Regions from separate parts of the Colwellia asteriadis genome, predicted to be linked through region 2. Evidence: predicted binding sites of a transcription regulator. Region 2 holds the regulator's gene; each other region holds the start of a gene.
What was found. Region 2 encodes LexA, which represses DNA repair genes until DNA is damaged. Its sites were predicted from a motif close to TACTGTATNNNNATACAGTA; they were not measured.
Positions count from the first base shown of each region.

Region 1 (10,998 bases), on a different contig from region 2:
TGTGGCTGAGCTTGTTTACTTTGACTACGCACAGAAACCATAGAATCAAACAAACTTGTTAACATCGCTTTGGGTAAATGTACGCCATTATTACTAATACTAAGGTGAAGTTGTTGTGATTGCTGCTGCAAGGTAATGAGTACATTATTATCATTACTAAATTCAACGGCATTATTAATTACTTTATCAAGTAGCTGAACTATATGCTCAGGTGAGCCATAAAAAGTAATATCTTTTATATTGCTTTTTTGCTCAGGGTTAGTCATAGTTTTATTCATTAAGGTAAATTTTACTTCGGGGTAAATACCTTGATAACCCGAAATACAGCCTTTAATCAGCTGAGTAATATTAAACGATGATTTTTCGGTGTTTACTAATATTTGCTCTAATCGCGTCGCTTCACTCATATTTGTTAAAATAAGATTTAAGGTGTTTATACCCGTTTGTGCGCGTTCAATATAAGCATTTTTATGCTTGTTTTGGCTGTTTTGGGGATTTTGATTGTTTTCCTGTTCAAGCGCTAGTATTTCAAGAGATGTTTTAACAACGGCAATAGGCGTGCGTAATTCATGAGAAAGCCGCGCAGACATATTCTCTAAGTAATGATTGTATTGACTCAGTCGGTTAACTGCACGTGCAAAACTTCGCGATAAATCACCTATTTCATCATTAGTGCTAGCCGCCTGAACTGCGCCAGTAATACGGCCGTGTTCATCAATAGCTTGTTCTGCTTGGTTACTTAACCGACTAATACGAGATGATATGCGTGTGGCAAACAACGTAAATGTTAATGCCCCCAAAATCATAATTGCCAAAATAACACTGAATAGTTTTTCGAGCGCTAAATTACGTAGGGTTCTAATACCATTTGTTGTTTCTTCGACAATAACGGCACCCTTTACTTGGTTATCAATATAAATAGGGTAGGCGGCAGATAGCACTAAGGCTTGCTTATCAGTAGTTAAGCGCCATTGCGAGGTTGCTTGGCCCGTTAACGCGGTAATAATGTGATCGCCAGTTAAGTGCTGGGCATCATAAAGTTTATCAATAAAGTGGCTTGGCGGTTTGGTCAGTATTTTATAGTAAAGAGGCAGTAAAAATTTTTGTTGAACAGTTTGCCAAAGCCCATCATCGTTATGATTATTATCATTGATTGCACTGTTCTTTTGCCAAACTCCGCCCGCATTTAATAATGAACCTGCGCTGGCGAGTACGCGATGATGCTGATCAATAACCCAAATGCTTGAATGGCTATAACGCATTCCTTTAACAATGCGTTCAATTTCAGGAGAAGGTACTAAAATAGTACCTAATGTTGTTGTTTGTTTGGGGCTTGCTGAGCCGATACTCGCCGTTATTTCGCCATGTTTTTTATCAACATCATGTACCGCAAAGGCAATTTTGTCGCCAATATCATCTAGCGGAATTCTTAACTCAATATTGTACCCTTGAGCGGTGGTAAGCCACTGACCTTGGATTTTTGGTGCTGGTGTTATTGTTGCTGCGCTATTATCTACTGAGTTTGCAATATGAAAAGCACTAAGCCAGCCGTTTGACTTATTACTGATAATAAAGCGTTTGAAGTTGTTATTATTATCATCAAAAGCGAGCTCAATGTGATCGTTATTAACCACGCTAAGCGCATTAGTATCACGAAATATTACATGGTCATCTTTCACACTAAAAAATAAATATAAGTATTTATCATATTTGGCCACTGAGGCGCTAAAACTAACACTAATAGGGTTACTTTTAGGTAATACGGTAGAGGCTATTACTTCGCTCGTTTGTGTTGTGTTATTCAAGCGGTGCTGTGCATCATAATAATGAGCGCGATCTGAATAGTTTACCCAGTCTTTTTTTAAACCATCAAGTTGAATCGGCTCGTTAAATTGGTACCCATAAAGATCTTTTCCTTTTTCAACGCTAGGTAAAAAGCTGGCTTGATTATTAAATAAATTAGCGCGCTCGTGTAATGCCGTTGCTAAAGCCCTTGCGGTACCAACAATGGTTTGCTCTTGTCCAAAACGTAAGTATTTTTCCATTTCCCAAACATATTGATAACCAAACCAAGGAATGACAAATAAAAAGCTTGAAAGTAATAACAATTTAGCTTTTAAGCCAAAACGTAATGACGACTTTTTTACAGGGGTAGAGGAGACAATAGACACGTTAATTACTCTGCCAGCGATAACCCATACCGTAAACGGTTTCTATGCAGTCAAAGTTTTCATCAAAGAGCATAAACTTTTTTCTAATACGTTTTATGTGTGAAGTAATAGTGCTGTCATCAACAAATATTTTAGAGTCGGTCATTAATTGGCTGCGATTTTTAACATGTCCTGGGTGTTTTACTAGGGCGTGTACCAACCAAAACTCTGTAATGGTTAAGTCAATAGCTTGTTCTTGCCAAGAAATATGCATACGGGTGCTATCAACCATAAGTGGACCAACTTGCAGAATATTATCGTTATCTACTGGTTTTTTCATGGCATCTTGTCGGCGAAATAAAGCAGAAATACGTGCGGTTAAATGTGGCAGGCTAATGTCTTTAGTTAAATAGTCATCTGCGCCAATACGTAAGCCAGAAACAGTATCAAAGTCGTTATCACGTGCGGTTAAAAAAATAATAGGTAAGGTTGAAGATAAACTGCGCAATTGCTGACATAAGGTGAAGCCTCCGTCGTATTCATCTTCTAAGCCTATATCTAAAATAACTAAATGCGGTAAACGTAAACTGAAAGCATGTGTGGCGTCACTGCGGTTTACATAAGTTTGTACATGATAGCCCTGGCTACGTAATACATCGGCATAATTCTCCCTAATAGCGGCTTCATCTTCAACAATTGCAATGCTTTTTGACATGTATTCATTACCTTTTTTAATCTGCGGTCATTTTATTTAATCTGGCTACTCAAGACTATATCGAATAAATACGCACAAAGGGCTAAATATCGATAATTGCCATAATGTTGACACAATTGCTCGCTGCATTGCCATTGTTGCGTCACTTCTTTGGCTCGTTTGTGGAGTTTAATACAGTTATTGAGTTAACCACTAGCTCATTAACTTAACTAAGTATCTGATTGATAACTTGGTATTACGACACATTAGACTGTAAAGGATATAACAATGAATACATTAACCGTAAAAAAAACTGCAATTACTAGCGTTATCATCATGAGTTTATTAAGTACACCGTTAATGGCGAAAGAAACTATGATGAGCAGTGCTGTACAAACCCATGAAGAAAAAAGTAAGAATGAAAATATTGGTTTTGGCACAGGTGCATTAGTTGGTGCTATTGTTGCTGGCCCTCTAGGAGCCATTGTTGCTGGCGTTACCGGTATTTTTATTGCCAAGCATATTAATGCGACCGATGACGTTGAGGTTTTATCAACAGAGTTAGCCTCTGCTCAGGATCATATGAAAAAAAATCAAGATGAAATAGCCCAATATAAAATGCAATTAGCAGGGGCTCTGCAAAACTACCAACAAGATATTGAGTCAGTTAAAACACAATATCAGTTAGCCAATGATAGTGGTTTAAATGAACAATTATCACTTGAAAACTTACTAATGAGTTTACAGTTTTCAACTGGATCAAGTGAAATTTCAGCGCACTATCAAGAGCAGGTCTCGGCGGTAGCTCAAGTATTAAACGATACACCGCACCTTAGCATAACGTTATCGGGTTATACCGACTTAGCGGGTGAAGCGGATCATAATCAGCAATTATCACTTGCCCGAGTAGAATCAGTGCGATCATTATTAATGGCACAAGGTGTTAATGAGGATCAAATTACGATGCAGGCTTATGGCGAAACAGCGCCAGTGGCAGCAACAACAGAGCAAGAAGTTAATTTTTATGACCGAAGAGTTGTACTAAAACTTCATAGCTCTTTGAATCATATGGCAAAAAGGTAGATTTTTATACAGAATTAAATTCACTTTGGTTGAAAAATCAAAGTGAATTTTTGTGCTTTTATCCTTAATAATTATTTGTAGATATTATGATGTTTTTTATGGCGCGATTATTGCTTTTTATATTAATATGATTATATTAGCTCAGTAACGATCATGATTATTTGTAAATAAATGTGATCAGGTCGTTGAAATATTACACTAAGCTGTAGCGCCTATTTTTATTGGTTTTAACAAATAAAACTAGGTTAATAATATACTTAGATGATGTTTAACATAAAATTAACGCTTGTGTGTTTTATGTTCAAATGGTTTAATGGATCTTAAAATAATAAGAAGTTAAGGAGCGGTTATGGCACAGGTAGCAGTTCGACAATATGAAGAAGATGAGCCTTTACAAGATGTAGAAGCTGATCAACAAGCAGGGAAAACCACTGCGGAGGCTGAAATTAAAGACACTAATGATGGTGCTTCAGCCGATAAAAGTGAAGGCGAAGAAATTTATTACCACTACACGGTTGACACCAAAGATCCCGATCCTTGGCTTAAAACGCACCGTTATAAAATTTTAGCGGTTATTATGGCTATTGGTTTAGCTGTAGGGGGGAATTTTTTATATGGTGAGCATCAAAAAAATGTACTAACCGCTAGTTATGTTGCAGCGCCTAAAATAGATGATTTGTATTATCTTGATTTTCGTTTAATGCAAGATAATTTACGCCCAACAGAAAAATATCGTATGGCGAAGGTAAGTGACATTACAGGCAATGTAGTGACACTTAATTATAGTAGTTATTTTTATCCTCAAAAGCATGAGCTTAATGAAACTATTCGTTATGCACAGCTAAGATTTGAGAAGTTTTTCCAAGAAAAACGTAACAATTTTACCATTGCTGAATTACAAGGCATGATTGAATCTGGTGCTATCTTTTTAGTAAGACGCCCAGATGGCAATATGTTAGATGGTAACTTAGTTGTTCCAGATAAGCAGTTTGAAGCCACTTCAGTATTTATTCCGGGTAATAAAGAAAACTTAGCGGGTTTAGAGCATTTAAAATACGAAACAACAAAAGCATTAGCATTTGATGAGTTCAAAACTTCAGCTGATTTTGGCTATGCACCAGGTCAAGTTAATCTTGCTCAAATGTACTTAACTGGTACTGGCGTTGAAAAAGATGTGATTGAAGCGCTTGCATGGTTTAAAAAAGGATCTTTACAAGGTTACGAGCCTGCCATTTTGAAATACGGTATTGTTTGTGGGCAGGTTGAAAGCTGTACTATTGAAGATTTTTATCAAGAGCTCGTTAAAGCGGGTGTTAATATTGAATTTTCAAAAACAGCGGTAAATTAGCCTAACCAAACTATTTACACCTTATTATTTTTTTGAAGTGCTTAAATTTATTTAAGCACTTTTTTTTGTATTTTTGAAAGTGTTTTTGGCTGGATAGTTGTTGGATTAAGCTTACTCAATAACTTGCTTAAACGGCGGTAGTGAGCTGAGGAGCTGCTTACCATAGCGTTTGGTCACTACTCTTTTATCCATTAAAGTAATAACCCCTTCATCTAATTCATTTCTAAGTAATCGACCGCAGGCTTGAACAAGTTTTTTAGAGGTGTCAGGCACCGATAAGGTCATAAATGGATTACCGCCTTTAGCCGTAACATACTCTGCTTGTGCTTGCTCTACAGGCGAAGTAGGAACAGAAAAGGGCAGCTTAGTAATGATTAAGTTCGTTAAATACTTTCCGGGTAAATCTAGTCCTTCAGAGAAGCTTTGTGTTCCAAAAATAATACTGGTTTTGTTTTTATCGCAACGTTTTTTGTGCGCTTCTATAATGTGTTGTCGAGAATGTTCTCCTTGCGCCACAATGTCTAACTGATGTGTCTCTCTAATGGCTTCGGCAACTTTATTCATTTGCCAATATGATGAAAATAGTACTAAGCTCGCATCACCTTGTTTTAAATAGTGCGGAATTTTTTCAATGAGCTCATCGGTAAAGTCTTTGTTGTTAGGTTCGTTATCCATGTTAGCAATCAGCAACTTTGCATTATTTTGATAATCAAAAGGCGAGTTAACTTGTTGGTATTGGCTACCATCATCGTCTCTTAGGCCCGCCTGAAAACGAAAATGATCAAAGGAGTTTAATGCCATTAAAGTTGCTGAGCACAATACGGCACCTTCACATTGGCTCCATAACATATTCTCTAAAGTAAAGCCGACTTCAATAGGTGAAGCACTCAGTATATATTCTCCTTGCTTGGTCGGAGATTTTTCTAACCAACGTGCCATTGGCGCACCTTTATCACTATCGGTTTTGGCATACATTTGCCACAAAGCTTGAAAATTTTCAAGGCGTTGCAACATAAACCCTGCCTCTGCTAATAGAGGCTCAGCAAGATACATTTGTGTATCACCATCTTTAACCGACTCAACTAATGCACTGTAAAGCTTATTTAAATGACTTAATGATTTTTTACTGAGCTCTTTAATTTCTTCGGCCCAGTTTTTTAATTCTTTGGGAATAATACCGTCTTCAAAGCGATATATTTCTTCTTCTTTATTCGTTTTAGTGAGAAAAGTGTTTGCGGTAGTAGCATAATCACTCTCTTTACTGGGAAAGTAGCCTATAGCATTACTATTAATAAAACTAAGCACGTGTTGCATCTCAGTTAATATATCTTGAATGTCATCACTAAGCTTTAACGCAGGAGATATTGCTCGTTGAGACTTGATTAAAGCTGACATTTTATCGCCTGTTTCGCGGCATTTTGTTAGCCACTCAATGGCGCCTTTAACGGTAATACTTGCGCTTGAAAAATCACGTGTTACTTTGGGTAAATGGTGGGCTTCATCAATAATATAAAAGGTTTCATCGGGAGGTGATAATATACGCCCGCCACCAAGCTCTAAATCAGCTAAAAGTAAGCTATGATTTACCACAAGCACATTTGCTTGCTCCATGGTTTCTCGGGCTTTATGAAAAGGACAATGACTATGGTCTGCCATACTTTTTAAGCAGCTGTGTTTGTCACTTTGTACTTGCTGCCATACCGACAAAGGCAGTGTTTCTTGCCATGAGTCTATATCTCCTAACCAGCTACCATCAGTTAGCGCTTTATGCATAGCATTTAGAGTTCTGATGTCGCTTGCTTTAGGTTTTTCAGCAAAGGTAAATCCTGCTTGCGGAGAGTCACTATTATGGCTAATTGCTTGAGTAAGTTTTTGTCTACAAACGTAACGCTGTCGGCCCTTAGCTAAGGTAAAGGTGAAATCTAATCCGGCATGACTTTTTAAAAAGGGTAAGTCTTTATCTACTAATTGCTCTTGCAGTGCCACCGTTGCGGTCGATATACATACTTTTTTATCTTTCGCCAACGCAAGAGGAATTGCGCCTAAACTGTAAGCCAACGACTTACCCGTTCCGGTACCTGCTTCAATGGTAATTATTTTACGTTCTTTGGAGTATTCTCCGGCTAAGGTTTTTGCAATTTCCGCAATAAGAAACGTTTGCTGCTTTCTTGGGTTGAAGTTTGTTAAGTTTTCACCAATGGCTTTATAAGCTTGACGAATGCCTTGTTTTAATGAATCAGTTAACATTATTGCGTAGTTTCCAAAGAGAGGTAGATGAAGTACACTGCTGTATATATTAACAGGTTTTATTGTTTTCGACACTGCTTAAGTGCGGTTTAGTCGTTTTATGTTAGGAAGCACCTTGTACGTGTCGAGTCACTATGTCTAAGTCAATGATGAAGTTAGCTACAGCCCAAACTACTCAATTAGCTCAACGTGGATTTTTGTTAACACGTCAAGTTGAAGATAGTCAGTCAGGCTTGCAGATTACTTTATGGTTAAAAACATTATCAGGCTCAGTTAAGCTTATTATTACGGATGAACAGGCGGTTTTTTTTATTGAAGATAGCCAAGTTATGAAGGCTAAAAGCTTACTGACAACACATAATATCCCCGTGGTTAAATTCCAATCATTAGCCATGAAAACCTTTAATGGGAATAGTGTTTCAGGAATTTACTTTACGCATTTACGCCACTTTTACCGTGCACGAGAGTTGCTTACTAATGCACAGGTAAAGTGCTATGAAGACGATATTCGCCCCGATGATCGATTTTTGATGGAACGTTTTATTACCGCTGATCTCGACTTCATTGGCAACCCTGTAGACACTGATATAACTGAAAGTAGTAGTAAAGGTAGCATTGAAAACTATCAGCTATATCGTCAAGCAAAGTGTAAAGCAAGCACTAGCAAAAGTACGCTTACCTTGAAGATGTTATCGCTTGATCTTGAATGTTCAATGCAAGGGGAGCTGTTCTCTATTGGTTTATATAGCGAGCGATCTAGCACACAAAGTAGCAAGTCAATTAGCAAGTCAATTAGTAAGGAAGATACATACAAACGTGTATTAATGATAGGTGAGCCAGAAGAAACATCAAATGACTATATTGTTTGGGTTCAAGATGAAAAAGCATTATTAGTGCAACTAATGCGAGAAATTGTTGCCTTTGATCCCGATGTTTTTATTGGTTGGAATGTTATTAATTTTGATTTTAAATTATTACAAAAGCGCTTTGATCATTATGGATTAGCCTTTACGTTAGGACGTGATAATAGTATTGCTCGTTGGCGTAATAATAGAAACAGTACCGAGCAGTATTTTATTGAAATTGCAGGGCGGTTGGTACTAGATGGTATTGATTTATTAAAAACAGCCACTTATAGCTTTAGCAGCTTTTCACTTGATAACGTTGCTAATGAATTACTGGGTATTGGTAAAAAGGTGGTTGATGTTGATAATCGTATTCAAGAGATTGTTGATAATTTTAATCACAATAAGCCTGCGCTTGCGGCCTATAACCTTGAAGATTGCCGTTTAGTTTGGCTCATCTTTGAAAAAACAGCATTATTAGCGTTTGCGCAATTACGCGCACAACTAACGGGGCTGGCAATTGATCGTATTGGTGGCTCCGTTGCCGCTTTTACTAACCTCTATTTACCTAAGTTGCACCGTAGTGGCTATGTTGCCCCGAATATGGGCGATGGTATGTCTGCGCTTGTTTCTCCTGGTGGTTATGTGATGGAGTCAGTGCCAGGGTTATACAGTAATGTGTTAGTACTTGATTTTAAATCACTATACCCCAGTATTATTCGTACCTTTAAAATTGACCCTATGGGGCTTATTGAAGGCTTAGTGGAGCAAGCACAACATCAGGCTAGTCAGCTTGATGAGGGTAATACATCAGCAGCAGTCATTAATGCGATTAAAGGTTTTGATGGGGCTTATTTTTCACGAACACAGCACTTTTTGCCAGATATTATAGAGTCCTTATGGCTTGAGCGAGACAAAGCAAAACAGCAAAAAAATGCCGCGCTATCACAAGCGATAAAAATTATTATGAATAGTTTTTATGGCATTTTAGGCTCTACTGGCTGTCGTTTTTTTGATCCACGTTTAGCTGGTTCAATTACTAAGCGTAGTCATGAAATATTAAAAATTACCAGTCAGTGGATTGAGCAAGCGGGTTATCAAGTTATTTACGGTGATACCGATTCAATTTTTGTTTCTATTGGCGAAGATAAATCATTAATGCAGGGAAAAGATCTTGGTTATCAGCTACAAACATTAATCAATCAAAACTGGCAGCAAGCGCTTAAAGAGGAGTATCAGTTAGATTGCCATTTAGAAATTGAATTTGAAACACTCTTTACAAAGTTTTTAATGCCAACTATTCGCGGCAAAGATATCGGCACTAAAAAGCGTTATGCCGGGTTAGTGGTTAATTTAAAGGAGCTAACTCAAGCACCCACATTAATGTTTAAAGGCTTAGAAAGTGTCAGAACCGATTGGACCGCGTTGGCGAAAGACTTTCAAAAAAACTTATACCTTAAAGTGTTTACCAATCAACCCATTGATGATTATATTAATGAGATAGTAGCTCAGGTGCAGCGTGGCGACTGTGATGATAGATTAATTTATCGTAAGCGTATTCGCCGAGCACTTAACGATTATATTAAAAATGTTCCTCCTCACGTAAAAGCCGCGCGTTTGGCTGATGCTCATAATGAAAAAATGGGTAAGCCGCTACGTTATCAGCAACGTGGTTGGATAGAGTACTTCATTACCTTAAATGGCCCACAGGTTAAAGAGCAGCTTTGTTCACCGCTAGATTACCAGTTTTATATTGATAGACAAATTGCCGCCGTTGCTGATGGCATTTTACCTTTTATTGGTAAAAGCTTTGATGAAATTACCAACAAACAGTTGGGGCTTTTTTAAGGGGCGTACTTGTGATGTTTTAGTACTTTTTGTTCGATAGGGGGTGCAACTCATGTCATTTCAAGGTATAACTTAACAATAAATATTTTAGATGGCTAGATAGCTGAAATAATTAAGCCAACGCCAACAGATAATCGCTAATAACTAGCTAACAAATGAGTAATAGATAGGTAATAACATGAAACAAGAGACTAAAATCGTTAATGCTGGTCGTAGCGCTAAATGGACCAATGGTGTGGTTAACCCCAGTGTAACACGCGCATCTACGGTGGTATTTGATACGGTTGCTCAAATGAACAATGCCGTTGCTAATCGTCATAATCAAACCATGGTTTATGGTCGTCGTGGTACCACAACCTCGTTTGCTTTTAGTGATGCTATGACCGAGCTAGAGGGCGGAGCAGGGTGTGCATTATACCCATCAGGCACTGCAGCTATCACTAATGCTATTTTAGCGTTTGTACAAACGGGCGATCATATTTTAATGGTAGATACCGCTTATGAGCCAACACGCGATTATTGCGATAAAGTGCTCGCGAAAATGGGAGTTACTACCACCTATTACGATCCCTTAATTGGCGCAGACATTGAGGCGTTAATTCAAGAAAATACTCGAGTTGTTTTTCTTGAATCTCCAGGGTCAATCACAATGGAGGTACAAGATGTGCCAACCATTAGTGCAATAGCGCATCAGCATGACTGTATTGTGATGTTAGACAATACTTGGGGAGCAGGTATTAACTTTCAACCCTTTGACTACGGCGTAGACATTAGTATACAAGC
Region 1 covers NZ_BAAAFA010000007.1:211,658-222,655, reverse strand. Annotated here, with positions in the region: gene pdsS (proteobacterial dedicated sortase system histidine kinase) at 1-2,171, opposite strand, end outside; gene pdsR (proteobacterial dedicated sortase system response regulator) at 2,173-2,865, opposite strand; gene pdsO (sortase-associated OmpA-like protein PdsO) at 3,133-3,927, shown strand; gene ABD005_RS11590 (tetratricopeptide repeat protein) at 4,277-5,275, shown strand; gene dinG (ATP-dependent DNA helicase DinG) at 5,387-7,522, opposite strand; gene ABD005_RS11580 (DNA polymerase II) at 7,657-10,215, shown strand; gene ABD005_RS11575 (cystathionine beta-lyase) at 10,394-10,998, shown strand, end outside.
Region 1: the regulator LexA is predicted to act here: its motif matches at 7,561-7,580, upstream of dinG (ATP-dependent DNA helicase DinG).

Region 2 (10,998 bases):
TCTATAACGTCTGTAGTCATCTTATGTCCCTTACTTCGCGCTAGCAGCAGTATTAATGGCTGCAGGTTGTACTAAATCACCGGTATTATTTCCCCATGCATTGCGTTCATAAGTAATAACGGCGGCTATTTCTGTTTTGGTTAATTGGCTACCAAAAGCAGCCATAGCAGCATTTTTCTTGCTCCCGTTAAGTACAATGTCAATATGAGCCGCTATATCCCCTAACACCATAGGACTACCTTTTAGTGCAGGAAATGCGGGCGGTAATCCTGCTCCTGTAGGTTGATGGCAAGCAACACACGCTTTCATATAAACGTTTTCACCCATTGTCATTAATTCCTCTTTACTGTAGATCTTAGTGAGGTCTTCGGTCGCAGTATTGGTAACCGTGGGGGCGTCGACTTTTTTGTCGCTAGTGTCAGTGGTGGTGGGGGTTACTGCCTCGAGCGTTTTTTCATCGCTAGCTGTTGAGTTACCCGCTGCAGATTTCACTTGAGATGCTTGTACAGCATCGCCAGTATTGTTACCCCAAGCGTTGCGCTCATAGGTGACAACAGCAGCGATTTCTTTCAAACTTAATTGTTTACCGTAACCTTGCATGCCAGTACCGGCTTTACCATTAAAGACTATTTGAATGTGCGTATTAACATCGCCAGTCGCAATGGGGCTATTTTTAAGAGCAGGAAAAGCAGGAGGTAAACCTGCTCCCGATACTTGATGACATGCTGCACAATAAGCGACATAGGTTTTCTCACCTAAGGCCATTAATTCATCCATTGAAGCTTCTGCGCTTAGTGAGGCTTTTTCAGCATCAGCTGCTTGCGCTATTAACTCGTGCTGCTCATCAAGCCATAATTGGTAATCTTCAACAGACTTTACCTCAACAACAATGGGCATAAACCCATGATCCTTACCGCATAATTCGGCACACTGACCACGATAAATACCTGGCTCGTCGACTTTGGTCCATGCTTCATTAATAAAACCAGGGTTGGCATCTTGTTTAACTGCGAATGCAGGCACCCACCATGAATGAATAACATCGTCAGAGGTAATTAAAAAACGTACTTTTTGGTTGGCGGGAATAACAAGGTGTTTATCAACTTCTAATAAATAATTTTCACTTTTATCAGATTCGCCTTGATGGTTTTCATATTGCTCACGAGGCGTCGATAACACAGAATAAAACTCAATATCTTGATCAAAGTATTTATAATGCCATTTCCATTGTGAACCGGTAATTTGAATAGTAACGTCAGAATTATCGTTATTTTCCATAGCGATAAGTGTTTTAGTTGCGGGAATTGCCATAGCAATAAGAATAACAATAGGGATAGCGGTCCAGAGAATTTCTACTTTAGTACTTTCATGGAAGTCTGCAGGCTTTGCACCTTTAGATTTTCGGTGAAACGCGATAGACCAGAACATAATGCCAAAAACTATAACGCCAATAGCGGTACAAATATAGAGCACAAGCATATGTAAATCATATACTTCTCTACTTATTTCGGTAACACCTTGGGTTAAATTAAGCTTACTGTTTGCCCATGTTGAATTACTAAATACACTTAGCCATAGTAGCCAAGCTAGGTTACGTCTGCTCACTCGACATCTCCTTTCTAATGCATAGAAAACAGAATTGCAGCAATGTAAATCACGGCCCACTGAACTGAATATCTGTTAGTTTTATTATTATTTTATAAACTAGCTAGTGACGAGAGCTGATAATAACAATCTTCGATGAGAGAGTATTAGCGCATTAACGTCTTATTCTTTTTGTTCGTTTTTTATGCGTTATTTGTATTATGAATACGCTACATTTGATTGTAGGTCAATATAATTTATAGAACAGGAATTGAAAAAAAACCATTTAATTCAATAGAGTGTTAACTCTAAATAGTCTTCATTAGTAGGAGGTACGAGGTTTGAGCGGAGGTTTAATAAACTAAAGAGCCAGTAAATAAAGATCAAAAGAATTTATTGAAATTTATTTACTGGCTCTTTATTAATAGTGGTGCGGTTTTTATAAACTAGAGTTACATCCAGTTACCGTTGCGTATTACACCAACAGCTAAACCTTCAATACTAAATTGCTGTTGTGTTAAATCAACTTTAATCGGGGAGAAATCTTCATTTTCAGCATGCAAATAAACAATATTACCCTCGCGCTTAAAGCGCTTAACGGTAACATCATCCTCAACACGAGCAACAACAACTTGACCATTTTGCACGTCAGTTGTTTGGTGAACCGCTAGTAAATCACCATCTAAAATACCAATATCTTTCATGCTTTCGCCGTTAACACGTAGTAAGTAATTGGCGGGCGGATGAAAAAGGCTACCATCCATTTTGTAATGATCTTCAACATGCTCTTGCGCTAAAATAGGCTCGCCTGCGGCAACACGGCCAATAAGTGGTAAACCCGCTTCTTCCATAATTTCTTCTGTTAAACGGATACCACGAGAGGTACCTGCTAACATTTCAATGTAACCTTTCTTTGCAAGGGCTTTTAAATGCTCTTCGGCAGCATTAGCTGATTTAAAACCAAAAAAAGTCGCTATTTCAGCCCGAGTAGGTGGCATACCAGTATCAGCAATTTTATCTTTAATTAGGTCTAATATTTGTTGCTGTCTTTTAGTCAACGAAGGTAAATCGAGTATCGAATTCATTATTATTTAGCCTGTAAATTTACACAGTGTTACTGTTAGTATATACAGGCTGTATTTAAAGGCAAGTACTGTATGTTTTTTACTGATTTTTGTTGGTTTGAAATTCAGCGAAAGTTTTTGCAAATAGGTGTCAGTTAATAAAGCTATTGCTCATGTTACAGACGATCAGCTAATGCTAAGATACCCTTGTAAACTAACTTTTATGCTTAAACACTTAAATTACGTTCAAAATGAACAATATCAACACCCGATTTTACTTTGTATTGTTGCGCTAATCGCCCACCCGACTTAACCTTTTCGTCAATAGCTTCAAACATATTGGCAGCCTCAATACGTCGAATAAGACTTTTGCGTTGTATGGTTTTGCCTATGATGGTTTCAATTACAGATTTTAGCTGACCGACAGTGAAATACTCGGGTAAACAATACACAGGTACCATCGAATAAAGTGCTTTTTGCTGTAAGCGTTGCTTGGCGTGCTCAATAATCATTTTATGATCAAATGCCATTGATAAACTGTTTAGCTTATCAAGCTCTACCCATTGCACTTCGTCGATGGTTGCAATGTGTGATGAAACTTGTTGTGCAGCGATTAAGGCAAAGTAAACTAAGGTAACGCTAAAGCCTCTAGGGTCACGGCTAGTGTTTGAAAATGTTTGTAATTGCTCTAAATATTGCGGCGCAACGTTAGTTTTTTCTTTGAGGTTTCTTAAGGCTGTAATATCGGTTGTGGCATCTGCGTCAACATTAACAAATCCACCTGGAAGCCCCCAGCTACCAAGAAAAGGCTCATTTGCACGTTTAACCAGCAGTACTTTTAAACAATTATGCTCAACAGTGAATAACACACTATCTACCGTAAACAGTGGATTTTTGAATTCATTTATATTGTAGGGGGTCATTTTTGGGTTCATGTGAACGACTCTTTATGTCTTTATGACACATTAAGCTAATTTACTTGTTATATCAATAACAACGGTCATTAATTACTCTTTAGCTAAAGCTGTTTGGCTATTTATCTATCTATTAATATCTTACTTAAATGCTTAGCGTAGTTCATTGCATTTCTTATTTATATTAATAAGTTATCTTAGTAAGTTATATGAGTTGATTATTTTAGCTGCTACACTAATTTGCGCTTTTAAATGTTGATTGTGTCTCTATGACATAATTAACTTGATCTATAGTAAACTCTTTGCTAAATTATTTGTGTCTTTAGGACACAATTTAAATAAAAGGAAGTAACATGAAAATATTTAGCCATGAACTCGTCGGAAATAAAACGGCTATTACTTTTGACAGCTTCACTTTTTCTGGGGGAGAAGAGCATATTCGCTTTAATCCAAGTGACTTTGCCACAACCAGTAAAATAGAGATCTTTGCACGTCTTACTGACTCATCAAAGCTTGTTCAATTAATGATTGCTGTTGATGCACTTAAACGACTTTCAAATGAAGCGCTTCCTATTGAGCTCGTTATTCCTTATTTTCCTTATGCCCGCCAAGATAGAGTTTGTGTAGAAGGTGAAGCCTTAGGTGCCGCGGTTATGGCAAACTTCATAAATAGTTTAGGTTTTGCCAAAGTTACTATTTGGGATGCGCATAGTGAAGTATCACCAGCGTTATTAAATAGAGTGGTCAACATACCGCAAATTAACTTACTTGAGCGCTGTGATGAATTAAGTCAACGTTTATCTATAGGTGAGCTTACGTTAATTTCACCTGATGCTGGCGCGAGTAAAAAAACTATTAAAATAGCGGAGACATTTAATGGTGAGCCCGAGGTGATTCAAGCACAAAAAATGCGAAATTTTAAAACAGGCGAAATCATTAAAACTGAAATTTTGGGTGATGTTGAAGGTAAAAAAGTACTCATCGCTGATGATATATGTGATGGTGGCAGAACGTTTATCGAATTAGCCAAGGTGTTAAAAGACAAAGGTGCTGTGGAAGTATCGCTGTTTATCACTCACGGTATTTTTTCAAAAGGGTTATCGGTGTTTGAGGGGTTAATTGACACTATTTATACCACTGACTCTTTTCGACCTATTGAAGAATTTACGACAAGTAACAAAATAAAATTACAAATTATTGAAATGTAAGGAAACTATAATGACTATTACCGCTGCTAGTATGCAAAAAGATGTTTATAAAGAATTTCATAGTCGTGCTTACCACCCTGATGTGACTGAAGTTTATGCTAACTTCACTTCAAGAAGTGGTAAATTAAGCAACGTTGAAGACAATAAAAAAGTTGCATTTGTGGGTTTGCAATACTTTATTAAAAGCTATTTACAAGAAGAATGGGCTGAGTTTTTTAAGGCCGACAAAGTCACTGCCGTTGCTAACCATAAACGTATTATGAGTGCAATGTTAGGCTATTCTGTTGATGTTAAATACTTAGAAGACTTACACGACTTAGGTTACTTACCATTAAGAATAAAAGCATTACCTGAAGGGACACTGGTTCCTTATTTAGTACCACCAATGACTATTGTTAACACGAAAGAAGGCTTTCAGTGGTTAACTAATATGATTGAAACAGTGTTGAGCTGTGAAAACTGGCCAATTCAAACTAGCGCCACTACCTCAGTTGCTTACTTAAAAGTATTTAAAGAGTTTGCTAATAAAACGGGGCTTCCGCTAGATTTTGTTCCTTTTCAGGGCCACGACTTTAGCTTTAGAGGGATGTTTGGTAAACATGCTGCAGCAATGAGTGGTTTTGGGCATTTAGCATCAGGCTTAGTGGGCACTGACACTATCCCTGCCGTATTATTTGCTGAAAAGTACTACGGTGCTAATGTAGATAATGAGCTTGTGGGTTGCTCTGTGGATGCAACTGAGCATTCTGTTACGTGTTCATGGATCATGGAAGGTGAAATAGAGTTCTTCAAATACTTAATGAAAGAGCAATCTCCAACAGGCATATTAAGTGTAGTGTCAGATACCTGGGATTTTTGGACATTGGTGACTGATTATTTACCTCAGTTAAAGGCTGAGATAATGGCTCGCGATGGTACCTTAGTTATTCGCCCAGACTCTGGAGATCCAGTCAAAATCTTAACCGGCTATAAAGTTTCTCCTGTTTCAGAATACAGTGAATTATTTAATAGCCAAGCAGAAGCTGAACAAGATGTACTCGCTAAAGGTTATGAAGCATACCGTTGGAATGGTGAGTTTTATGGTTTTGAGAATGAGTCTACAGGTGAGCAACAAGCTAGCCCATTAATGCCTTGTGAAGTGAAAGGTTTAATTGAATGCTTATGGGACACTTTTGGTGGTACTACAACCAGCAAAGGCTTCAAGTTACTTGATGATCATATAGGTGCTATTTATGGCGATGCTATTACCCTTAAGCGCCAGCGTTTGATATTACAGCGTTTAATGGATAAAGGCTTTGCTTCAAAAGTTGTATTGGGTATTGGTTCTTATAGTTATCAGTATGTAACTCGTGATACTCACGGCTCAGCTGTAAAAGCAACAAGTGTTGTTAAAAACGGCGAACGTGTTGCTATATTCAAAGATCCTAAAACAGATACTAAGAAAAAATCTGCAAAAGGTTTATTAAAAATAGAACGAGTTAATGGCGAGTTAACCTTGTTTGATGATGTTTCTGCTGAAGAAGAAAATCAAGGATTATTAACCGTGGTCTTTGAAGATGGGCAACTAATTAAAGAAACGACTTTAGCTGAAGTGCGTGCAACCATAAACGAACAGATTTAAGTTGGTAGCTCGAGCAATCTAGTTTTAGGTTGCTCGCTTTTTTTATTATTTAACCTGAGCTAGGCTTAACAAATGTTTCTCTAGCAGCTATTTTTCCTAACTTCTTCGTTAAATTTACTTGCAATAGGCCAGCTATTGACGCGAAATTTACCTTGCTTATCATATGAAAAAAGAAAAACTATCAAGCGAGCGATGCAAAAAAATAATTTTTGCTGATATTTCAATTTGTTAAATATCTATTAAACCGAGATCAGATTATTTAAGCCGAATCGGCGCTACTCTTTTCAAGTTGTATCAGTCTTATTGTTTCTAGCCTTGCGTATAAGTGTTCGGTAAAAAAGCCATGCATTAAAAAGCGCTGTCCTAAATTCCATGGGCCCACTAAGTATTGCGGATATTTGTTGTAGGCTAATTCAGTTAAGGTTGGGTCATCAATAATTCGACCTATTCTAATGGCGATAGACTGGTCTAAATTAAAGCCATTAATTGCATCGCGATACTCATCTTTTTTCAGTAAAAAACAAAATAAGCACATAAATAAAGCATGCGACGTTTCAAAGTCGAGTATTTGCGTTGATCTTCTTTTGATATGAAAGTCGTCCATATTAATTGGCTGCCAGCTGTCCCAAGTACATTCTGTTGGCGTTTGGTTGGCTGAAATCGGTGCTTGGCTTTTGCCTAGTTTGATAAAACAGTCAAAGAGCTCTTGGTCGTGATCAACAAAAGTACTATTGAGCATATCGTTAATGGTTTTTGGGTAAAGGTTAACGCGATGTTCGTGCCCTGTATTTTCCGATAAAAAGTTTAAAATATTCGATTCAGTAGCAAAGTGCCTAAGAATTAAAAGGTTGGCTTCAGGTGAAACAAAATAACGACAAAACCAGCAAATAGTTTTTTGTAAAAAGTGATGGGCGCTAAATTGAGGGAAAGGTAACCGTTTAATAAACCAAACAATATGCAGCAGTATTGCAAAAAAAAGCTGTAATAATGGTCTTAATACCCAGCGAAAGCTGTTATTGAGATCTGTCATCCATAATTGCGTGGCAACCTTTTCTATCGGCAGAGAGTCATCATTGCTAATGGCCTGTAAATAAGGACTGACTTTTTTAGCCATTATCAACCTCCTCTAATTGCAGTTGATACAATTTAGCGACGACTTTTGCGGTGCGTATTATGTCGTTAATCCGCTCAGGCGATGTTGCTACGCGATCAATCAGACGGTAAAGCGCTTGTAAGTGATTTTCATCGTTTTCACCGTGGTAATCCATAAAGGCAGTAATAGTATTTTCAAATGAAAATTGCTCATTAATACGTTGTGACCATTTGCTGGCCATTTTGTTACCTAGACCTTCAATAATCCACATTGCACCAATTAAATCAACGGGGTTAGGTTGGCTTGCTCGGTACATTAAAAAGCCATGTAGTGCCTCCGAGCCTATATTTTTACTCGCTGCTTGAATGTCAGCTAAGGCTCCACCTGTTGCTACATAATCGTTTTCCAGTATTAGGTAATCACGATGCTCTTCTGTGGCGTGGCTAATGACGGTTGACCTGACATCGGCATATTCGCGATCAAAGCTTGAGGCACAACGGCTGATCCAGCGTGAGCCTTCAATGACTTGTTGGCGTAAATTAAGTAATAAGCTTTGATAATCTTCAATACTTAATCGCCCTTGCTCTAAGCGTTTTATAATAGGTACTTGCGTGATGGCTAGATCAAAATCGAACCAGACTTTTAGCAGTGATTGTAAGCAACTTTGTCCTAGCTTGGTTAAGACTATATTATCCATTATTTATTACCCTACAACAGTTAAGTGCATGTACGCACAGTTAAAACGACCACTTTCGGGAACCATGCAAAAAAGTGTTTCGCCAGCTTTTAGCTCATGAGTTTTAATGAACTCATCTAACATAATAAAAATTGATGCACAGCCGGTATTTCCACGTTGATAAAGGTTGGTATACCATTTTTCTTCAGCAATACTCGCCCCTGAAACTTCTAGCATTTCAAAAATTTTGTTTTTGAAATATTTTGATGAAAAGTGACATAACACATGGTCAATTTTATGAGGGTCAACGTGACCTTGTGCAATCAATTTTAAAAAACCTTGTACGCCAACAGCAACAATATTGTCGAGTAACCTAACATCTTGGCGTAATAACAGTGCGCCAGCTTGTTCTGCTTCGCCATAGCTTGAGTAGTCTTGCCATGTTTTTTGCTCTTCATCTTTAGATTGTCCCACCGACATACAAACAGGAAAAACATTGGCGTGTGAAAAACTTTTAATCCAATCAATACGAAGGCTACGGCCAGTTGGTCGAGGCTGATTTTCTAGTAATAATGCCCCTGCGCCGTCTGATAGCATCCACCGTAGAAATTCAGCATTAAAATCTACAGCTTGATCGGTAACTTGTTCATAACGGCTGTGTTTGAATAATCGTGAGGTAAGCTCACTAGCAATGACTAAGGCGTTATCGCTATCTTGACACCTTATATTATTAAAGGCGGTTTTAAGTGCCATCATGCTGCTAGAACATATGCCGTGGCTTGTGTGTAACTCTACTTCAGAAAGGTTTAATGCGGCTTGTACCATGCTACCAAAGCCAGGTAAAACCATATCTCCTTGACTGGTTGCACAACTTAACATTTGTATTTTGGCTGGAGCCAAGTAGCTTTCGTCAATACAATTCATACCTGCATTGGCGGCCATATCACTATTTGAAATTGTGGTTTGCTGTTGATCATTAATGGCGTAATGACGCTGTAAAATGCCATTAGAGTTTAAAATTTTTCGCTTTAAGCGACTTTTCTTACCGTGAATTAAACCTAATACCGATTCAATCTCTTCATTATTAACGGCTTTGCCGGGTAAGTAACGGCCAGTACTATTTATATAAACCTGCACTTAAATTCCTTTTTTAAAGTGCGCCTTTAAACAGCGCAAATTTTCTTCAACGTAGGGAAAAACACAAAGTAACGCCATAAATGTTAAGTAGGCGGGTAAGTAAGATGAAGTACCGTGCGGCTCACTAACTAAGGTTAGTGACATATTGCCAGCCCAATTAAAAGTAATAAGCTGTTGAAATTCAGCCCAATTAATAACAATAATTGAAATTAACATGTACAGTGGTAATGAACCAAGGTAGGTGTGGGCGTGCATTTCCCAGATAGATATTTCACGTTGAGGGGCGGCGTAGCGCACATCGCAATGAGCGACGATTTCGTGTGAAATCCAAGTAATAATACAAATAAGTAAAATTAACACATTTACGTCATACAATAAGCAGAGAATGATGGGAATACCCATTTGTATGCCCATTAACGAATGCATTAACGACTCTTTAATGCCTGAGGTTATTTCAATTTTGGTGGCTCTGTGGCAACACCAGTCAGCAAAGCCTGCAATACCCCATAAGGGTAAAAATAGGTAAAGCATTACATTGATGAGTAGTGCAGAAGTGTCCATTTCTATTTGTCCTTTATTATTCTTTTAAATTATTCAGTTACGCTTTTAATAACAAGTGAGTAGCTGCGCTATTTCTTTTGTATTTTATCCCTTTTGGTAAAGTATCCAAACAATACCTACCCCCGCAGAGTAGCCAATAACGTCATTGACTAAAGGACTATTTTCTTGCTGACTACCGTGCAACGAGTATGCACTTACATAAGCAGCTAGCCATAGCTTTTTGTGTTTCCATACTAAGCCAGTTGATACATTAGTGCCGGCATAACCGCCATTGGCATTATATGCACTGCGAGTAGCTGTTTGATACTGACTGTCTATACCATAAAAGTAATGCGCTAACTCATCATTTGCGGCATTAATATCAAGGGCGTTAGCCCATTCAAGTGTGCTGTTATTACTTAAGGAAAAGGTTTTTTGATGTGCCAAGCGTAAACCAGTACGCCAACCAATATCATCAAAACCTCTGAAGTCGGTTGCGATAACTTTACGGGTGTATAGCTCCGCTAATAAATAATCATCACTGTTAGGTTTTCCTTGCCAGTAATGTTTAATGGATGGTCCTAATTCAAATGACCAGTCAATATCTGGCATATTTCGACGGGCTTTATTATCGTCACTATTCACAGGAATGCCTGCCGACATTGAAATATCTAAATACCAACCGTTATCTTGCCATAACCAGCCCGTTAAACCTTCTCGGTCGATAGAGAGCTTTTCACTTTCATAATGAAAATAAGGTAGTGGCACTACATAGGTTTGATATTCATTAGAGCCAGGATAATCGGCAGTATGCAATGAAAAAGCACCAATGCCTAATTCAACTTTACTATTCGCGTAAACAGCAGGGCTGATAATGTTGCTTAGCATAATAAAACAGAGTGTTAGTAAACGATTATTCATTGGTCCAACGCTTAAATATTAAAGAGGTATTAATACCACCAAAGGCAAAGTTATTCGACATAACATAGTCAGTATTAATCGCTCTATTACTGTCTTGAATATAATCAAGTGGTGCACATTGTGGATCGATATTAGCTAAATTAATGGTTGGTGCAAAACTGTTGTCATTCATCATGTTAATACATGCCCAAGCTTCAATTGCACCACAAGCACCTAAGGTGTGACCTAAATAACTTTTAA
Region 2 covers NZ_BAAAFA010000006.1:107,586-118,583, reverse strand. Annotated here, with positions in the region: gene ctaD (cytochrome c oxidase subunit I) at 1-20, opposite strand, end outside; gene coxB (cytochrome c oxidase subunit II) at 31-1,605, opposite strand; gene lexA (transcriptional repressor LexA) at 2,037-2,669, opposite strand; gene ABD005_RS09910 (NUDIX hydrolase) at 2,876-3,583, opposite strand; gene prs (ribose-phosphate diphosphokinase) at 3,916-4,770, shown strand; gene ABD005_RS09900 (nicotinate phosphoribosyltransferase) at 4,781-6,391, shown strand; gene ABD005_RS09895 (DUF6999 family protein) at 6,651-7,505, opposite strand; gene ABD005_RS09890 (iron-containing redox enzyme family protein) at 7,498-8,181, opposite strand; gene ABD005_RS09885 (3-oxoacyl-[acyl-carrier-protein] synthase III C-terminal domain-containing protein) at 8,188-9,297, opposite strand; gene ABD005_RS09880 (diguanylate cyclase) at 9,298-9,858, opposite strand; gene ABD005_RS09875 (MipA/OmpV family protein) at 9,943-10,758, opposite strand; gene ABD005_RS09870 (beta-ketoacyl-ACP synthase) at 10,751-10,998, opposite strand, start outside.

Region 3 (10,998 bases), on a different contig from region 2:
CTGCTACACGAATTAAGTACTCACTTTCGTGAATTAACCAGTCACTTGGATCTCGCTGTTTAAGGCTTTTTTCTAGTCGTGTAATTTTATCGTTAAATTGCGCTAGTTCAGCTTGGTTAGCGGCCTGATTTTGTTGGTTGTATTGCTGTAATTGACGACTAAATTCTTGTTGCTGTTTTTGCAATTGAGTTTGCAGTTGCTGTGAAAGCGCAGTACCAAGAGAGCTTTCTAATTGTTGCTTATGGTCTTGCAATGCTTGTGTGGTTTGGGCATTTTGGTTGGTTGCATGCAATGATGATTGCTGTTCTTGCCAAAAATAATGGCCAACTGATGCCGCTATACTAAGCAAGGCAATGAGTAAGGCGAAAATAGCCAGTTTTGATATTTTTTGTTTTGGTGTGACAGCACTTCGACTTGGTTGTACTGTACTCGCGGCAGGTTTTTTATCTGCTGTTTTAGTCTTAGCTGTAGTTCTTTGTTTTGATTGATTTTTTTCTGGTGAGGTTGACGATTGAGCGGTGTTAGTTTTATTTTCAACAACCAGTGTTTTTTTATCAGTAGCGCTGTCACTAGCTTTACTTTGAGTCGGTTTATCTTTATCTAACATAATTTAATTCCATCGTTAGTTAAGCTACAGAGTACTTACATGGTGTTTTTCTGTAATTGCTTGAGTGCATCGCATATTTTTTGGCTATTTGCACCTTGGCTATTGATTACTTGGCGTAAGCCTAAGTGCTTAGCATTATCGGCAATGCGTTGGCTAACCACGACCCAAACACACTGTTCACGCCAAAAACTGTTTTGCTCATCATTATCGTCAATGAGTTTTACTAATGTAGTTAATATATCGTTACTTGTGGCGACAATACAGTTTATTTTATTGCTTTTCCAACGTGTTAGTTGTTTTTGTGACAAGGTTTTCCATACGCGTTGATAGCTTTCAATGTAATGAAGGTCAGCGCCACGTGCCGTTAAAGTATTGGCAATATGTTCTCGGCCACCATTACCGCGAAAAATAACGACTTTTTTATTGGCTACGTTTTGTAGTTCAGGTAGTTGTAATAAGCCTTCGCTTGTTTCGGCTAAAGGTGCTTGCGGCGATAATACATTTTCAATACCTAAGCGCTCTAATGCGACTTGGGTTGCTTGACCCACAGCAAAAAATTGTATGCTTTTATTCGTTAACGTTAATACTGATGTTAATGGGTAACAAGCATCAGTATAGGCTACCGCAGGTGCACTGACAAAAATGACAATATCAACATCAGCCATTACAGCGTTAATGTCTGCTGTGGTTGCACTGGCTTTATAATCAAATAATGGTTGAATAAAGCTGCCAATGTTTACTGTTTGTAACTGTGCGGCGAGCTGTTCTGATTTTTCTTGAGGCCGAGTTAACAATACCGTTAACTCGGTTGTTGCTGTTGTGGGTAGCATATCAATGATTACGCGTCGTTATCGGCATACACTTTTTCGAGTATTTTGTCGGCGCCACGACTTAACAACACTTGTGCAAGTTGCTCACCTAAAGCTTCACCTTGGGCTACGGGGCCAGATATTTCGCTTTCAATTAATTCGCTTCCGTCAACTGCGCCCACTAAACCTCTTAGGTATATAGTGCTGTTATTTTCGCCTTGTAAAATAGCGTAACTACCAATAGGTACCTGACAGCCACCTTGTAGTGCTTTGTTCATTGCGCGCTCAGCCAAAACGCGGGCACGTGTAATAGCACACTCTAGTGGTGCCAATAATGCTTTTATATTTGCATCGTCACTACGACACTCAATACCTACAGCGCCTTGCCCATTAGCAGGCAACATTTCTTCAGGCTCAATATACTGGCTAATACGGTCGCTCATTTTTAAGCGAATAAGCCCAGCAGAGGCCAGAATAATGGCGTCATACTCGCCGTTATCTAATTTACTTAAGCGGGTGTTAACATTGCCGCGTAAATCACGAATATCTAAGTCGGGGCGTTTTGCCTTTAACTGACATTGACGTCGTAAACTTGAAGTACCAACAATGGCACCTTGCGGTAATTCACTTAAATTTTTATAAGTATTTGAAACAAAAGCATCACGAGGGTCTTCACGTGGACAAATAACTTCTAAACCTAAGCCTTCAGGAAAGTCTACTGGTACATCTTTCATTGAATGTACGGCAATGTCTGCACGATCTTCAAGCATTGCTACTTCAAGCTCTTTTACAAACAAACCTTTACCGCCTACTTTTGCTAACGGTGTGTCTAGAATAATGTCGCCTTTAGTGGTCATTGGCACTAACTCAACAGCAATATCAGCATGAAAGTGCTCTAACTGTGCTTTAACATATTCGGCTTGCCATAAAGCAAGAGCACTTTTACGGGTCGCAATGCGTACGGTGGTATTTGTCATGTATGTTTCCAGTGTTCTGTGTATTTAATCTATTATTGAGCTATTCTTCAGCGCTTAATGTTACCGAAACCTCGGCTTGTGTACTTACCGCGCTTGATAAAAACTGCCAAAATTCTTCACCACCACGTTTATCTATCCATTGTTCGTTTTCAAGATGAAAGTGATGACCATTAAACTTGGTCGCGACCCAGATTTCGTGCAAGGGTGCTTGTTTGTTAATAATGATTTTTGTGGTGTTTTTAAAGGTAAGCGTCAGTAGTCCGCTAACACCTTCATAATCAATGTCGACACCGGTATTTTCAATTGCTTCTTCGACAGCAAGTAATAATTCATCGGTGATTAGGTTATATTGACTATCGTTCATTGTTTATCCTTTCCTGGGTGGCAAAGCTTGCCAAACAGATAATGTCTTTAAGTTCGCTAAAGCATGTGAGTATAATAGCAATCAGATAAAATAAATACCTGTTAAGTTAAGCAAAAAAGCTTGATTGAAACGACTTTCATGGCAGAAATGGCAAATTATGCAAAACAAATCCTTAAATTTTGTGCTTTTGGTGACATTTTTAATGCTGACACTCTTGTCTGGGTGCGGTGCTAAAGGTGATTTATATCAAACTCCTGCGCCTGAGGCGGTTGAAAATAACGAAGATGTTGATGAGAGTACCACCAAGAATAAGCAACCTGTTGAAACCCCAGTAAAGAAGTCACCGTAATGTTAGTAAACTTTTCAAAAATGCATGGCTTGGGTAACGACTTTTTAGTGCTTGATAATGTCACACAAAATGTTTATTTATCGAAAGAGCAAATTATGCAGTTTGCTGATAGAAACTTTGGTGTTGGCTTTGATCAACTGTTAGTAGTTGAGCCGCCTTATGATCCCGATTTAGACTTTCATTACCGTATTTACAATGCCGATGGCAGTGAAGTAGGGCAGTGTGGTAATGGCGCTCGTTGCTTTGCTAAGTTTGTGCGTATGAAAGGTTTATGCAATAAGCATAAAATTAAAGTGTCGACCAGCACGGGCAAAATGAATTTGCACATTGAGCGCGACGGTAATATTTCGGTGACTATGCCAGTACCACAATTTGAACCGGCTAAAATTCCGTTTACTGCGCAAAAAACAGAAGGTACCTATATTTTACGTAGCGATAGTGAAACTGTGTTATGTGGCGCAGTGTCTATGGGTAATCCTCACTGTGTGGTAACCGTTGACAGCGTACTTGATGCGCCCGTTGAACAGTTAGGTTACGAGTTATCAACTCACGAGCGTTTTCCTGAAGATGCCAATGTTGGCTTTATGGAAATAGTTGCTCCCAATTATATTAAATTACGGGTTTATGAGCGAGGCGCGGCTGAAACATTAGCCTGTGGCAGTGGGGCTTGTGCTGCTGTGGCTATTGGCCAAATGCAGAAAAAACTCGCTAAACAAGTCACGGTAGAATTACCCGGTGGAAAATTACGAATTTTTTGGCAAGGCCCAGGTCACCCGGTAAAAATGTCGGGGCCAGCGGTGCATGTCTTTGATGGTCAATTATCAATTTAGATAATACCCCTATAATTATTAATAGCAGTGACTAATAGAAAGAATAACTATGAATGATGTAAACGATATACAGCAAAGTATTAATGCCGACGAAATACCGTTAACAGATGAGTTGGTACTCACTTACTTGCAAGATAACCCTGAATTTTTTAATCGTAATCCAAGCTTAATGAGTGGTTTGCGTTTACAAGATGAGCAACGAGGCACTGTTTCTTTAGTTGAGCGACAGCAGCAGCAATTGCGTGTAAAGGTACACGGCTTAGAAGATGAAATTACGCAGTTAATGTCGGTTGCTAATCATAACGAACAATTGTTCTCACTTTATAGTGATTTATATTTACGTTTACTTGATTGTCAAAGTGCGGGTGAGTTACTTGATTGCTTACACCAAACTACCACTGAATTATTATCATTGTCGGCGTTTAAGTTATGGCTAGTTGATAGCAGCACGGCAGGTATATCGCACCATTGCTTATCTGAAAATGATTGTACCGGTGTAATGCAAAACCGCTTAACACACGAAGAATATTACTTTGGTCGTTTACAAGCGAGCGAACAAGCGCTGATTTTTTCTCAGCAATGCACGGGATCAGTGGTATTAATTAAGCTGGTACATGATGAAAAAACCTTAGGATTTTTAGCGATTAGCAGCAAAGATGCCCATCACTTCGATCCTCGTATGGATACACTATTATTGAGCCAGTTTAAGCGCTTAGTCGCTAAACTATTAATGCAGCACTTAGCTTTACCTACCGCTTAGAGACCAATTATTAATGCAGTTTTATCGCCGTTTAAATACTTTTAAAGCCATTAGTTTTGACCTTGATGATACCCTTTATAACAACAAGCCCATCATGATCGCTATTGAGAAAAAAATGGTGAGCTATTTCGATGACTTGTTAAATACTGGTGTTACTGAAAAAACCGTGTTTAACCGCCGTTATTGGGCGCAATATCGCGATGCAGCGATTAAGAAGTCGCCCGATATCACGCATGACGTGGTGGCACTACGCTATGAAAGTTATCGCTTGGGGTTATTAGATCGTAACTTTGATGACACAACAGCTCAACAGCAAGCAAAAGCGGCATTAGATTATTTTATTGAGTTACGTAGTGACTTTAGTGTACCGCAGGCAAGTATTGATTTGCTTGCAACGTTAAGTCAACATTACCCGTTGGTGTCGATTAGTAACGGTAATGTTGATACCAAAGCCTTAGGCATAGATCAGTATTTTATCCATATTTACCATGCCGGCTATCAGCCTGAAGAGTTTATACAGCAGCATCAGCAACAGGGCGAATTACTCAAACAAAAACCCGAAACTGATATGTTTGATCGCGTTTGTCAGCAACTTAATATTTTACCTAGCGAATTATTGCATGTCGGAGATTGTGGCTTAGCTGATATTCATGGTGCCCTTGAAGCAGGCTGTCAAACCGTGTGGCTACCACATTACGGCGTGGGTAAAGCACTAAAGCAGTTACCGCATATTGAACTAAATGATGTGTGCGAATTAACGCGATTGCTTAACTACTAGCATTCACTATTTTATGCATGTTTTACTAATGCTAATCTACTGTATATAATAACAGTTTTTCGTAAGGCTTTACCATGAAAAGAGCCTCAACAAACCTAATGACTAAGTAAGCTTGCAACAAATAAATACCATAACAGCGGCCACTTTTACGCAAGGTTAGCCCAATCACAGACCAAAATTTAAGGCTTTTCTCCCTATGGATGTTTCAGAACTACTCGACTCTCTTAATGACAGACAACGTGATGTTGTTGCCGCACCAAAGCAAAATATGTTGGTGTTAGCGGGGGCAGGATCAGGTAAAACTCGTGTGTTAGTACAGCGTATTGCTTGGTTGATGAAAGTTGAAAACGTCTCTCCTCATAGTATTTTAGCGGTAACGTTTACCAATAAAGCCGCAGCTGAAATGCGTGCTAGGGTTGAGCAAACCGTTGATGGTAATACTCATGGCATGTGGATTGGCACTTTCCATGGGCTAGCGCATCGTTTGTTGCGTATGCATTTTCAAGAAGCTAAATTACCGCAAAGCTTTCAGGTATTAGACAGTGACGACCAAATTCGTTTGGTTAAACGTATTGTTCGTTCATTAGAATTAGACGAGAAAAAATGGCCACCTAAACAGTTTGTGTGGTACATCAATGGCAAAAAAGATGAAGGCTTACGTCCACAGCATATTGATGCACAGTTTGACCCAAGTGAAGAGCTGTTTGTGAAAGTATATAAAGCCTACCAAGACACCTGTGACCGTGCAGGTTTAGTCGATTTCGCCGAATTATTGTTACGTGCACATGAGTTGTGGCTGCATAACCCAGAATTACTGTCACATTATCAACAGCGTTTTGCTCATGTACTGGTGGATGAATTTCAAGATACCAACGCTATTCAATATGCGTGGTTAACTATGCTAGGTAAAGCGCAAAGCAAAGTGATGATTGTTGGCGATGATGACCAATCAATTTATGGCTGGCGTGGCGCAAAAATTGAAAATATTGAACGATTTTTAGCAGAGTACAATGATGCCCAAACGATACGATTAGAGCAGAACTATCGCTCGACCGCTAATATTTTGAATGCGTCGAATAAATTGATTGGCAATAACAGCAACCGTATGGGTAAAGAGCTGTGGACTGATGGCGATGCCGGCGAGAAAATTTCAATTTATACAGCCTTTAATGAAATTGATGAAGCACGCTTTATTGCTGGACGCATTAAACAATGGCGTGATAACGGTGGCAAGTTAGATGAGGTAGCGATTTTATACCGCTCTAATGCACAATCACGTTTACTTGAGGAAGCCTTATTACAAGGGCAGTTACCGTATAGAATTTACGGCGGTCAGCGCTTCTTCGAACGTCAAGAAATTAAAGATGCGCTAGCGTACTTACGCTTAATTAATAATCGTGATGATGATGCGGCTTTTGAGCGCATTATTAATACACCAACGCGCGGTATTGGTAACCAAACCGTGGCAATTATTCGCGATGCGGCACGAGGTGCTGAAACTACGTTATGGCAGGCCTGTCAGCAAATGCTGCAAGCAGAGCAGCTGAAAGGGCGTAGCGCTAAAACGATTACCAGCTTTATTAACTTAATTGATCAACTAGAAGATGACAGCGGCAATTTAGATTTAGACCAACAAGCTAACTTAGTGATTAATCAAAGTGGCTTAAAGGCAATGTACCAAGCCGAAAAAGGCGAGCGTGCAGCGCAGCGTATTGAAAACTTAAATGAGCTAGTCACAGCGTGTCAAACCTTTGAAAGTGATCCAGAGTTACTGGAAGAACAAACACCGTTAACTTCATTTTTAACGCATGCAGCGTTAGAGTCAGGTGAGTCGCAAGCAGATGAATATGAAGCGGCTGTGCAACTAATGACCATGCACTCAGCGAAAGGCTTAGAATTCCCATTAGTCTTTATTGCAGGTCTAGAAGAAGGCATGTTCCCATCACAACAATCGGTTGAAGAAATAGGTCGTTTAGAAGAAGAGCGACGTTTATGCTATGTCGGCATGACAAGGGCGATGAAAAAGCTATACTTATGTCATGCAGAAAGTCGCCGCCTTTACGGACAAGAAAAATATCATAAAGCGAGTCGCTTTTTACGTGAGTTACCAGAAGAATGCGTTGAAGAAATACGTATGCAAAGCCAAGTATCACGACCTAAAAATGTTGGCAAGTTTTCAAATACTATAACCTTAGAAACCTTTGAAAACACAGGGTTCAAATTAGGGCAAAATGTTAAGCATGCTAAATTTGGTGAAGGCGTTGTACTTAACTATGAAGGTAGTGGCGCGCAAAGTCGTATTCAAGTGAACTTTGCAGACGTAGGTAGTAAATGGTTAGTTGTTGAGTACGCTAACCTACAAGCAATATAGTCGATATGTAATAACTACACTTCGGCACTATTATTTATTCGAGGTAAATATGTCACAAAGATTGTTAGTTGTAGAAGACAGTAAACCCATTGCTACGGTAATTAAACAAATAGCCCGTTCTTTGAAGTATGAGGTTGTGGTAGCGACCAGTCTAGCAGAAGTTGAAGAGTTACTGTCTCACGATAATGACTTCTTTGTGGCAACCATTGATTATTCTTTACCTGATGCTCTTGATGGTGAAGCCATTGCCTGTGTCTTATCACATGGTATTCCTGGCGTGGTTATTACCGGGAAAATGGACGATGACACTCGTCAAAAAATTCTTGCGCAGCCAGTTATTGACTATATCCCTAAAGAAAATAGCCAAGCTTTTTTATACTTAAAACGCATTTTACATTGGCAACAAACCAATGGTGACAACGCAATTTTGGTGGTTGATGACTCATCTGCGGCGCGTAATCATATTGTTGAGTTATTAAAACGTCGTAATTTTGTGGTGCATACCGCTAACAATGGTATACAAGCGCTGGAAAAATTAGCGCAGCATAAAAATATAAAAATGGTGATTACCGATCTAGAAATGCCTGAAATGGGTGGTATTGAATTAACCAATGAAATACGTAAAAAGTATTCGCGCGAGCAGCTTGCCGTTATTGGTATTTCAGGGGCAAGTAATGGCATTCATTCGGCTCGTTTTATTAAAAATGGTGCTGATGATTTCTTACGTAAACCATTTTGTCCGGAAGAATTTTATTGCCGTATTACGCAAAACATTGAAAGTTTAAATAATATTGCAAAAATTCAACATGCGGCAAATACCGACTATTTAACAGACCTTTCGAACCGTAGATCCTTTTTCCGCAGTGCTGAGCAGCGTGTTGTTGAGTATGTTAAGCGTAAAGTCCCGTACGTATTAGCCATGATAGACATAGATCACTTTAAGAAAGTGAACGATAACTATAGTCATGAGGCAGGTGATCAGGTTTTAAAAGTTATTGCATTATATATGCGTAAACATTTTGGTGCCGGTTTAACAGCGCGTTTAGGCGGTGAAGAATTTTCGGTGTTATTACATGGTGTAGATACTGACCAACTTTATAATAAACTTGATGATTTTAGACGAGAAATAGCCGTCGCTTCAATGCCGATAGGTGAGGAGCATATATCTACTAGTGTTAGTATTGGCGTGGTATTCGATAGTAGTGAAAGTTTATCACAGCAAATTAACTTGGCTGATAGTGCCTTATATGTCGCCAAAGAAAATGGCCGTAATCAAATAACAATATCAGGGGCAGAAGAAGAGTAAACACCTTGTTAAACAATGTAGTTTTTATTGCTTGTTAAATAGCCCAAATACTCGATAAACAATAAAAACTACGCTTTTATCTATTAAGCCATTTTGGCTCGCTTCATCGTTTTCCACGAGTCTAGGCTATATAAAGCCAATGCTGCCCAAATACAAATAAAGGTCATCAACTCAGCAGGTTTTATTTGCTCTTGATAATAAAACGTTGCCAGTAAAAACATAATACTAGGGCCCATATATTGAAAGAAGCCTAACGTAGATAAGTTTAAGCGCTTAGCTGCGGCAGTAAAGCACAATAAAGGTGCGGTAGTCACTAACCCAACAACAATTAATAGCGCATTAAGGTTCAAACTATTATTGAACATGTTACTGGTATCACTATCAACGAAGAACCACCAAAAAATAATGGCAACGGGTAGCATTAATAGTGACTCAATCAGCAGGCCGATAAACGAGTCTATTTGCATTTTCTTTCTAATCAAACCATAAAATGCAAAGCTACTTGCGAGTGCCAGCGAAATTATTGGTAAAGTGCCTAAGACGACTAATTGTATTAATACGCCCACGAAAGCTAAAGCAACAGCAATCAGCTGATTATTACGTAAACGCTCCTGAAAGAAAATCACGCCTAACAGCACGTTAAACAAGGGGTTAATGTAATAACCTAAGCTGGCATCAAGCATATGATTGTTATTGACAGCCCAGATAAATAAAAACCAATTAACCGCGAGCAAACTTGCAGATAAAGCGAGCTTGGCAATAATTTTCGGTTGCTGGCAAGCATTGATAAACTGGGGTAACTTTTTCATTACCACAACCAGTAACAGTAAAAAGACACTCGACCATAAAATACGGTGAATTAATATTTCACCGGGGGCAATATCGGTTAATAATTTGAAATAGATGGGCGCAAAGCCCCACATCACATAAGCGCTTACGGCATTAATGTAGCCGCTGCGGTTATTATCTGATGTAGATAATGTGGAAGGAGAACTCATTGTTTTTGTCGAAATAAAGGCAATACACCAAGCTATAATAGCATGCTATCAATCAGCTATAACGCTTATACCAAAAATAAACTCACCAGTGCTAATAATGCAGGTAAGCCTTGAATCAGCAGAATGTTCTTTTTCACTGAAAAACCGCCGTATAAAGCCGCCACCAAAACACAAGAAAGGAAGAATATTTTGAGCTGAAGAGCAAAAAATGGCTCCGGGTGTAATAAAGACCAGAGTAGCCCGACCGCTAAAAAGCCATTATAAAGCCCTTGGTTAGCGGCCATTTTTTTTGTGATTGCGACGTTTTCTGGGGCTATACCGAATATTTTTCGTGTTCGTGGTTTAGTCCATAAAAACATTTCTAACACCAGAATATATAAATGTTCAAGTGCGACTATAGCTACTAACAACGTTGATAAATATTCCATAATATTTGACCTGTTTAAAAAATGGGTAGCTTTAGCTTAATCACTTTGTAAAGCGTCAATAGGATTTAACTTTGATGCTTTAATTGCAGGATAAACGCCAAAAGTTAAACCGACAATAGCACAAATGCTAAACGACAGTACAATTGCGCTAATAGACCACGATACTGCCCATTGTGAATACATGGCAATTAGTTCTGAAAGCGCAATGCCAAAAACAACACCGAGAATGCCGCCTAAAATAGAAATGGTGAAACTCTCAGCAATAAACTGTACTTGAATGTCTTTTTGCGTAGCGCCAATAGCGCGTAGCAATCCTATTTCTTTGGTGCGCTCTAATACAGTCGCAAGCATAATATTCATAATGCCGATGCCGCCCACTAACAGTGAAATACCAGCAACGCATGACATAACAATATTAAAA
Region 3 covers NZ_BAAAFA010000002.1:103,991-114,988, forward strand. Annotated here, with positions in the region: gene ABD005_RS03625 (uroporphyrinogen-III C-methyltransferase) at 1-607, opposite strand, end outside; gene ABD005_RS03630 (uroporphyrinogen-III synthase) at 643-1,437, opposite strand; gene hemC (hydroxymethylbilane synthase) at 1,446-2,393, opposite strand; gene cyaY (iron donor protein CyaY) at 2,434-2,757, opposite strand; gene ABD005_RS03645 (LptM family lipoprotein) at 2,915-3,106, shown strand; gene dapF (diaminopimelate epimerase) at 3,106-3,936, shown strand; gene ABD005_RS03655 (DUF484 family protein) at 3,986-4,696, shown strand; gene ABD005_RS03660 (HAD-IA family hydrolase) at 4,710-5,474, shown strand; gene uvrD (DNA helicase II) at 5,671-7,845, shown strand; gene ABD005_RS03670 (diguanylate cyclase) at 7,895-9,151, shown strand; gene rarD (EamA family transporter RarD) at 9,235-10,149, opposite strand; gene ABD005_RS03680 (DUF1304 domain-containing protein) at 10,215-10,577, opposite strand; gene ABD005_RS03685 (ABC transporter permease) at 10,614-10,998, opposite strand, start outside.
Region 3: the regulator LexA is predicted to act here: its motif matches at 5,512-5,531, upstream of uvrD (DNA helicase II).